Regions from separate parts of the Marinomonas sp. 63XJN7_9_ISO-PGPR-S23-217 genome, predicted to be linked through region 2. Evidence: predicted binding sites of a transcription regulator. Region 2 holds the regulator's gene; the other holds the start of a gene.
The links. Region 2 encodes LexA, which represses DNA repair genes until DNA is damaged. Its sites were predicted from a motif close to TACTGTNTANNTANACAGTA; they were not measured.
Positions count from the first base shown of each region.

Region 1: the regulator LexA is predicted to act here: its motif matches at 2,273-2,292, upstream of uvrA (excinuclease ABC subunit UvrA).

Region 1 covers NZ_CM149678.1:5,182,325-5,186,763, reverse strand. The annotation lists gene uvrA (excinuclease ABC subunit UvrA) at 1-2,218, opposite strand, end outside; gene AC0VYI_RS24105 (MFS transporter) at 2,377-3,735, shown strand; gene ssb (single-stranded DNA-binding protein) at 3,767-4,439, shown strand, end outside.
Region 2 covers NZ_CM149678.1:2,959,098-2,963,536, forward strand. The annotation lists gene dinG (ATP-dependent DNA helicase DinG) at 1-1,909, opposite strand, end outside; gene lexA (transcriptional repressor LexA) at 1,980-2,603, shown strand; gene AC0VYI_RS13870 (hypothetical protein) at 2,728-2,994, opposite strand; gene AC0VYI_RS13875 (DUF6586 family protein) at 2,997-3,467, opposite strand; gene topA (type I DNA topoisomerase) at 3,464-4,439, opposite strand, start outside.

The sequences.
Region 1 (4,439 bases), 2.2 Mb from region 2:
CACAACGGCCGCCTTTTACGTTAAAACTAAAGCGTCCTGGTTTGTAGCCGCGAGAACGGGCTTCTTGAGTGGCTGAGAAAAGCTCCCGCATTGGCGTAAAAATACCTGTATAGGTTGCAGGATTTGAACGAGGTGTACGACCGATGGGGCTTTGGTCAATGTCGACACATTTATCGAATAACTCTAACCCTTCGATTTTTTCGTGGGGAGCTGCTTTTAACGTTGTCGCGCCATTTAATGCGGTAGCGGCTAATGGGAATAATGTGCCGTTGATCAAGGTAGACTTACCTGACCCAGACACTCCTGTAATACAAGTCATTACGCCAAACGGAATGGTTAAGTCGACTTTGTTTAAGTTATTGCCCGTTGCGCCAATCAATTTTAGTACTTGATTGTTGACGGCTTCATGGCGTTTTGCTGGTATGTCGATCTTGCGTTGTCCATTTAGGAACTGCCCTGTGACAGACTGGGGGCAATTCATAATGTCTTGTGGTGTACCGCTGACGATAATTTCGCCGCCATGGACACCAGCACCAGGACCAATATCTACCACAAAGTCTGCGACACGGATGGCATCTTCATCATGCTCCACAACAATGACGGTGTTGCCGAGATCCCGTAGTCGCGTCAATGTGGAGATAAGCCGCTCGTTATCACGCTGATGCAAGCCAATAGAAGGCTCATCAAGGATATACATCACGCCAACCAATCCCGCTCCAATTTGGCTAGCGAGTCGGATCCGTTGTGCTTCCCCACCAGAGAGCGAGTCGGCTTTACGATCTAATGTCAGGTATTCAAGGCCAACGTTGACAAGAAACGTCAGACGGTCGCGAATTTCTTTAAGAATCTTCGAGGCAATTTCCCCACGAGCACCTGTTAAGGTGAGGTTTTCAAAGTAGTTTAGGCATTCTGCAATCGGGAATTTTACAATCTCAGGGAGCGTTTCTTCATTGATAAACACATTTCGTGCCGAGCGGTTGAGTCGTGAACCATGGCAGTCAGGGCATGGCTGAGTGGTGATATACTGGGATAAGTCTTCACGAACGCTATCGGACTCGGTTTCATGGTAGCGACGTTGTAGATTGGGCAACACCCCTTCAAAGGCATGAGAACGAATCATTTTGTCGCCACGTTCATTGATGTAAACAAAATCGATTTTGTCTTTGCCCGATCCGTTAAGGATTTTATCCTGATACTGTTTCGGGATGTCTTTGAACTTGGCATCGATATCAAAACCATAGTGTTTTGCTAAGGCGCTTAGCTGCTGGTAATAAAAAATACTGCGGCGTCCCCAACCACGGATAGCACCTTCGGCAAGAGTCAGCGTTTCATCTTGAATAATGCGCTCAGGATCAAAGACTTGATGGGTCCCCAGTCCATCACACGTTTGACAAGCCCCATTCGGGTTGTTGAACGAAAACAGGCGTGGTTCGAGCTCAGTAAGGCTGTAGCCGCAGACAGGACAAGCAAATTTACTGGAAAAAATATGGATGTCTTTTTCATCATCCATATTAATCACTTTGGCGATGCCATCGGATAAGGAAAGACAGGTTTCGAACGACTCAGCAAGACGAAGCTGTAAATCTTTACGAACTTTAAAGCGATCAATGACAACTTCTATAGTATGTTTCTTATTTTTTTCTAAAGTGGGGGCATCGTCTAGATCGACGACGATTCCATCGATGCGAGCGCGAATAAACCCCTTAGATAACAAATCGTTAAGAACGTGAAGGTGCTCGCCTTTGCGATCTTTTACAATCGGCGCAAGCAACATCATTTTAGTTTCTTCAGGAAGGGAGATTATCTTATCGACCATTTGTGATATGGTTTGCGCCTCTAATGGCTCACCATGATCAGGACAGCGTGGTTGGCCTGCCCGAGCAAATAACAATCGTAGGTAATCATAGATTTCTGTGATCGTGCCAACGGTAGAACGCGGGTTGTGAGACGTTGATTTCTGTTCAATGGATATGGCTGGGGAAAGGCCTTCGATATGATCAATATCCGGTTTTTCCATCATGGATAGAAACTGTCTAGCGTAAGTTGACAGTGATTCTACATAGCGACGCTGACCTTCTGCATACAAGGTATCAAAAGCGAGGGAAGATTTTCCTGAGCCGGATAGGCCAGTGATCACCACGAGTTTGTCTCTAGGAATGTCTAGGTCCACATTTTTAAGATTGTGGGTGCGTGCTCCGCGTATGGTGATAGTATCCATGTGTCTCCAATATAGTCTTTGGTCAACAGAAATAAGCTTCGTTGTGAATAGAATAACTGTCTATTTTTACAGTAGTTGAAATAGAGCTTCAACGTTAATTTTTGTAATATTGGCATTTTCCTTTTTCTTAAACCTAAGTTGAGTGGTTGAATCTCCTTATGGATGCACTTGAACGTCGATCTGTCCTTGCCCTAGCGCTTGTTTATCTCTTTAGAATGCTAGGTTTATTTCTCATTATGCCCGTTATCAGCGTGGCGGCCGATGGCCTAAAAGGAGCCGATGCTGCCTTGATTGGTGCTGCGATTGGTATATATGGGTTCACCCAAGCCATATTGCAAATACCAATGGGCATGTGGTCTGACCGAATTGGTCGTAAGCGTGTCATTGTGATTGGTTTGCTGTTGTTCGCATTGGGCAGTTTGATTTGTGCGAATGCAACCAGCATACATGTACTTATCGTTGGTCGTGCTTTGCAAGGCGCTGGGGCGATAGCCAGTACCTTAATGGCTTTATTGAGTGACGTCACTAGAGAGAAAAACCGCACAAAATCCATGGCAATGGTTGGTGTGAGTATTGGTGCTTCTTTTATGATTTCGTTAGTGCTGGGACCATGGGTATTTGATTTAGTCGGTTTGTCTGGCTTGTTTTACTTGTCATTCGGCTTTTCTTTCCTTGGTATTGCATTGATTCTGTTTGTTGTTCCTAACGTTGTCCAGCATACCTTTAAACGCGACACAACGCCCAGTTTAGTGGCGCTTGGACGTGTGATTAAAGATGGAAAGCTGCGCTTCCTTAACATCAGTGTATTATTGCTGCATGCCAGCTTAACAGCGCTGTTCATCACCGTGCCACATTTATTGATTCAGCGCTTTGGTTTGCCGTTGGCAGATCATAGCTGGCTTTACCTTGGAGTAATGGGTTTTGCCTTCGTAGGTATGGTACCATTAGTGATCATCGCTGAGGCAAAAGGCAAAATGAAGGCCGTTGTTTTCAGCGTGGTTTTGATGCTGGGATTGAGTGCTATTTTATTACAATGGGCCCCCTATCTATGGGTTTTTGGTCTACTATTGTGGTGCTACTTTGTTGGTTTTAATACCCTTGAAGCGACCTTACCATCCTTGATTAGTAAGCAAGCTCCTGTTGGTTACCGAGGCACGGCAATGGGCGTGTTTTCGACCCACCAATTTCTCGGCTCTTTTTTAGGGGGAATTGGAGGCGGCTGGATATTGCAGCATTACTCAAACAGTACGTTATTTGATGTAGTCGGCATTGTATTAATGCTATGGACGGTAGTGTGCTTTATGCAGCCAGCCCCACGTCAGTTGAGTAGCATAGCGTTTAGTTTGCCAGAAGGTGAAGATGATACGTTAGATGCATTGGCTGATCAGCTTGCTAAAGTGAAAGGCGTAGAAGACATGCAAATTTTTAAAGATGAGCTGACGGCTTATCTTAAAGTAGATAAAAAGATACTTGATAAAGAGACCCTTAAACGGCTCGCACCTCAAGCCAATATCTAAAGAACATAATGAATAACAGTTGGAGAGCCTCATGGCACGTGGAATTAACAAAGTGATCTTGATCGGAAATGCTGGCAACGATGCCGAAGTCCGTTTTATGCCTTCTGGAGCGGCGGTTGCAAACGTCAACATCGCGACAACCGAGAGCTGGAGAGACCGTCAAACAGGTCAAATGCAAGAACGCACCGAATGGCATCGTGTCGCGTTTATGGATCGTGGTAACTATCGTTTGGGTCAAATCGCAGGCGACTTTATCAAAAAAGGCTCCAAAGTCTATGTAGAAGGCTCTTTGCGTACCCGCGAGTGGGAAAAAGACGGTATTAAGCGCTACACAACCGAAATCGTTGCCAACGAAATGCAATTGTTAGATGGCCGTGGCGATAACATGGGACAACAGTCTGGTGGTTACGACTCTATGCAAGGGGGCCAAGGTAGTTATTCTAATAACGCACCTCAACAAGGTTATGGTCAAGCGCCACAGCAGCCTGCAGCACCGCAACAATCCGCACCACAACATGCTCCTCAGGGCGGTGGTTTTAACCAGCCACCTCAGCAAGGTGGGTATGGTCAAGCACCACAGCAACCTGCGCATCAGCCAGCGGCGCCGCAAGCCCAACCGCAGTCTTTTGGTAGCTGGGGTAATGCTCCTCAACAGGCTCCGTCTCAACCGGCACCGCAACAGCGTGCGCCACAGCAACCTGCTC
Region 2 (4,439 bases):
CAACGGGATCATCCGGTACCGCAAAAGGAATCTTAGCAATGTACACAGAGGTCAAATAACTACCAGGCAAGTCTACCCCTTCGGCAAAACTGGCCAACCCAAATAGCAAACTGCCCTTACCTTCATCAATCCTAGCCCTATGAGAATCTAGAATCACCCGTTTAGACTGCTCGCCCTGAATAAGAAGAATCTCTTGCAACCCAGCAGAAAGTGATTTAGCTACCTCCTCCATCTGACGACGCGAAGAAAACAGCACCAAACTCCCCTTATCAGTATGAACATGCTCATTCAGATACGTCACAATCTCCGCAGTATGCTGATCCACACGATTTGGCTCATGCTCCATATTGGGCACCACCAATAGACCATTATTCTGGAAGTCAAACGGACTTAACACCCGCAAATATTCACTTTCCCGAGGCACCCCTGAGCGCATATTAAAACGATGAAATTGATTCAGCGCGGTCAGTGTGGCCGATGTGACCAGCGCTCCAAAGCACTTATCCCATAACTGCTGACGTAGCGTATTGGCCGCCAGAATTGGTGAACCACCAAGCTCAACATCTTGCTCCATCCCTTGCCCTATCACCACTAACCAACGGGCATTAGGCGGAAAGTTTTGATCATCAACCGTAGAGTATAGACGCCATAAATCAATACATTGCTCTAAACGACCTAAAATCACGCCCAAAATCGGCTGCCAAGTCTCCGCTGTTTCTGGGGTAATCCCCATTCCTTCGTTCTGTTTGGTTTTCTTACATTCATCCTGTATACTTTCGATATTATTGAACAGCTTCTGATAAGACGTCTGCAAACTGTAAGCCAATTGTCGCAACTCATCCGGTATCACACCAAATTCAAAGCGGTGCTGATTATTGTCTTGATCCAACCCTAAACCTTGTATGTAAGGCGCCAAACCTTGCTGAGCATACTGAATAAAATTCACAATACTCTGAATCTGCTGGGGGATTTTCAGCAATAACTGACCAGTTAAACTGACCGCATCGGTCAACTCCTGCTTCAAATTCACTAGGTTTTTCTCCAACTGGCGAAGCCAAGTAATACTTTGCTGTAAACGCACTTCATGACGAAAGTGGCCAATGGCTTTATCAGGAAGGTGATGGCCTTCATCGAAGACATAGATGGTTTCTTTTGGTGGCGTAAGAATGGCGCCGCCGCCTAGAGATAAATCGGCTAATACAAGATCATGGTTGGCAACAATCACATCGGCAACCTCAATCTCAGCCCGTGCTTTAAAAAATGGACAGGCAGAATAATTAGCACAATTTCGGTTCGTGCATTGTTGGTGATCTGTCGTTAAGCGGCGCCAATCTTGATCGCGAATCACGCCTTCCCAATTATCTTTATCCCCGTCCCATTCGCCTTTAGATAACGCCACATCCATTTCTTGGTACAAAACCGTATTCACATCATCAGCTTGTAAATGCTGCTCAAACAGTCCTGCAAACATGTCCTCCATACCTTGATCTTCCGAGCTTAAAAAGCTCTCAAGGTTGTTTAGACAGAGATAACGCCCACGTCCTTTTGCCAATGTATATTTGAAGCTTAATTCCGTGTGTGCAAGCAAGTTAGGCAGTTCTTTATGCAAAATTTGCTCTTGCAGAGCCACTGTTGCCGTAGAGATAATGAGTTTTAAGCCACGTGCTTTCGCTATTGGAATGGCCGCTAAACAATAAGACAGAGTCTTTCCAGTCCCCGTTCCAGCCTCAATGACCGCCACGTGCTTTTCGTCTAGCCGATTACCTTCGCTGTCTTGTTTGATATTCCCCAAAGTACGCGCGATTGCGCCGATCATCTGACGCTGACCAACTCGGGGTTTATGCTGTTTTGCTTCCAAAGAAGCACGATAAGCAAGATGAATTTGTGTTTTTAGTTCGTCTGAAAGCATTTAAATTATTGAGAATCGTTGGTGATGCTGTATATAATAACAGTTACTGTATAAACAACCAGATGGCCCTATGATTAAATTAACCAAAAGACAATCTGACGTACTAGAAACCATTCGCGAATTTATTAGCGAAACCGGCTTTCCTCCAACACGTGCAGAAATCGCAGGTCGCTTAGGCTTTAAATCGCCCAATGCCGCCGAAGAACACCTGAAGGCCCTTGCCAAAAAAGGTGCCATCAAAATGCTCTCTGGCGCATCCCGAGGCATTCAATTAATTGAAGACTCTGTCGAGGCTGCCAACGACGAAGAGCTTGGCCTACCCGTCATTGGCAAAGTGGCCGCGGGCTTTCCAATTCTTGCACAAGAAAACATCGCATCACATGTGAGCGTGCCGCCTAATATGTTTTCCCCTAAAGCGGATTACTTTTTATCTGTCTCCGGCACCAGCATGAAAAATATTGGCATTATGGAGGGCGATCTCTTGGCTGTCCATAAAACCACTACCATTCGTAATGGTCAGATCGTTGTTGCCCGCATTGGCGATGAGGTCACGGTTAAGCGTTTCTATCAAAAAGGCAGTCAAGTACGTCTACAACCCGAGAATGAAGAATTTGACGATATTCTTGTTGATCTGGAAAGCGAAGAGTTTGCCATCGAAGGCTTATCTGTCGGTGTCATAAGACAAACCGTTTAAGCTAATACCTTAGCTAACCCGGCACATATTCTAACAGATAAAAATCGGGCCGACCTAACCAACCATTAATAGGCGGCCAAGAAAAATGCGAAGCCATGGCTTCGCATTTTTTATATCGTCCTGATCAATGCAGGATTTTAGGGCGCATTTCCAAATCTTCTAAGTACTCAGCATCGTCTCCAAAAGAGGATTCATCAGAATAAACAAAGTCTATACCTGCATGAAACATGCACTTAGCCAATTCAAAATACCGCTCTTTTAAGTACGACTTCGTTGTATCGGAAATGACCAAGGTGGCCAGCGGCTCAACACTCTCTCCGTCTTCACTTGCTGGTCTCAACACAATGTCGCCATTATCGAGTTCAACAATCTCTAGATAAGATTCTTTCATAATTAATACTCTGATGATTCTTCTCTAAAACGCAACACCAACTCAACAAGCTTGGACAAGTACAGACCAACTGAAGCACCGGCATCCGATCCTTTACCAATTATATTGTCCGAACTCATACCAGAAAACGATGTATAGTGACATTCCAACTGGGCAATGAATGCTTGCTCTAATTGATTCAGCCAAGAAAGGGGTTGTAAAGCAAGATCTGCTAGCTCGCTCAATGTGGGTACCACAACCCCTATCTCTTTCGCTGCATGTTGTAATTTCAAGATATCTAATTCTGATTTCAGACTATAAGCCGTTTTGATCTCTTGTAGCAAACCGTTCAAGGCACTGCGAAGGTGAAACAAAGACGCCCCTTCTAATCCAGCGAGCAACCAAGACTCTTCGCACTGCTGGCTTTGCTGCAAAAAACGTCGTGCTGCGTCTAACTTCTGATTGGTAACGCTTGCTTGACTCGCGTTACTCATTTCTTTTTCTTACCCTCTTCAACAACCCATTTACTACCAACATAATACGCTTTCCAGCCCGTTGGTTTGCCTTCTTCTTCGGTCATCACATACTGCTCTTTCGTTTTGCGACTGTAGCGAATCACCGTAGGACGCCCCTCATTATCCTTAACTGGCGCCGTTTTGAAAAAATGATATTTAGGATCAATTTGATCCATAAATGGAAGCAGTTCTTTCACTAACGGCGCACGCGTTTCTCGTTTACGAGGAAACTGACTGGCAGCCAGAAATAAACCGGTTGCACCATCACGCAATACATAATGGTCATCGACTTTGTCACAAGCCAAATCTGGCATGGGAACAGGATCCATTTTTGGTGGCGCTGCCTCACCATTTTTCAATAGCTTACGAGTATTTTTACATTCTTCGTTTGTACACCCGAAGTATTTCCCAAAGCGACCCGTTTTAAGCTGCATTTCGGAGCCACACTTATCACACTCTAGAACAGGGCCATCGTAACCTTTGATTTTAAAGGAACCCTTCTCTACTTCGTACCCAGAACAGGCCGGATTATTACCACAAACATGCAGTTTGCGATGCTCATCCATCAAATAGCTGTCCATGGCCGAACCACAAATTTTACAGCGGCGTTTGCCGATTAAGGCTTTAGATTCCCCTTCCTCATCATCAACGGCAATCGCTTCATCACCACGAACCAGGTTAATCGTGGCCTTACAACGTTCTTTAGGTGGTAACGAGTAACCTGAACAAGACAAGAATACCCCCGTACTCGCTGTACGGATTTGCATGGGACGAGAGCAAGTCGGACATTCAATATCAGTCGGTGTCGGCTCGTTTGGCATCATCCCTTCATCCGGTGATTCCGCTTTGGATAACATACCACTGAAATCTTTATAAAACGCATTCAACGTTTTAATCCAATCTTTCTTACCTTCCGCGATATCATCCAGCTGCTCTTCCATTTCAGCAGTA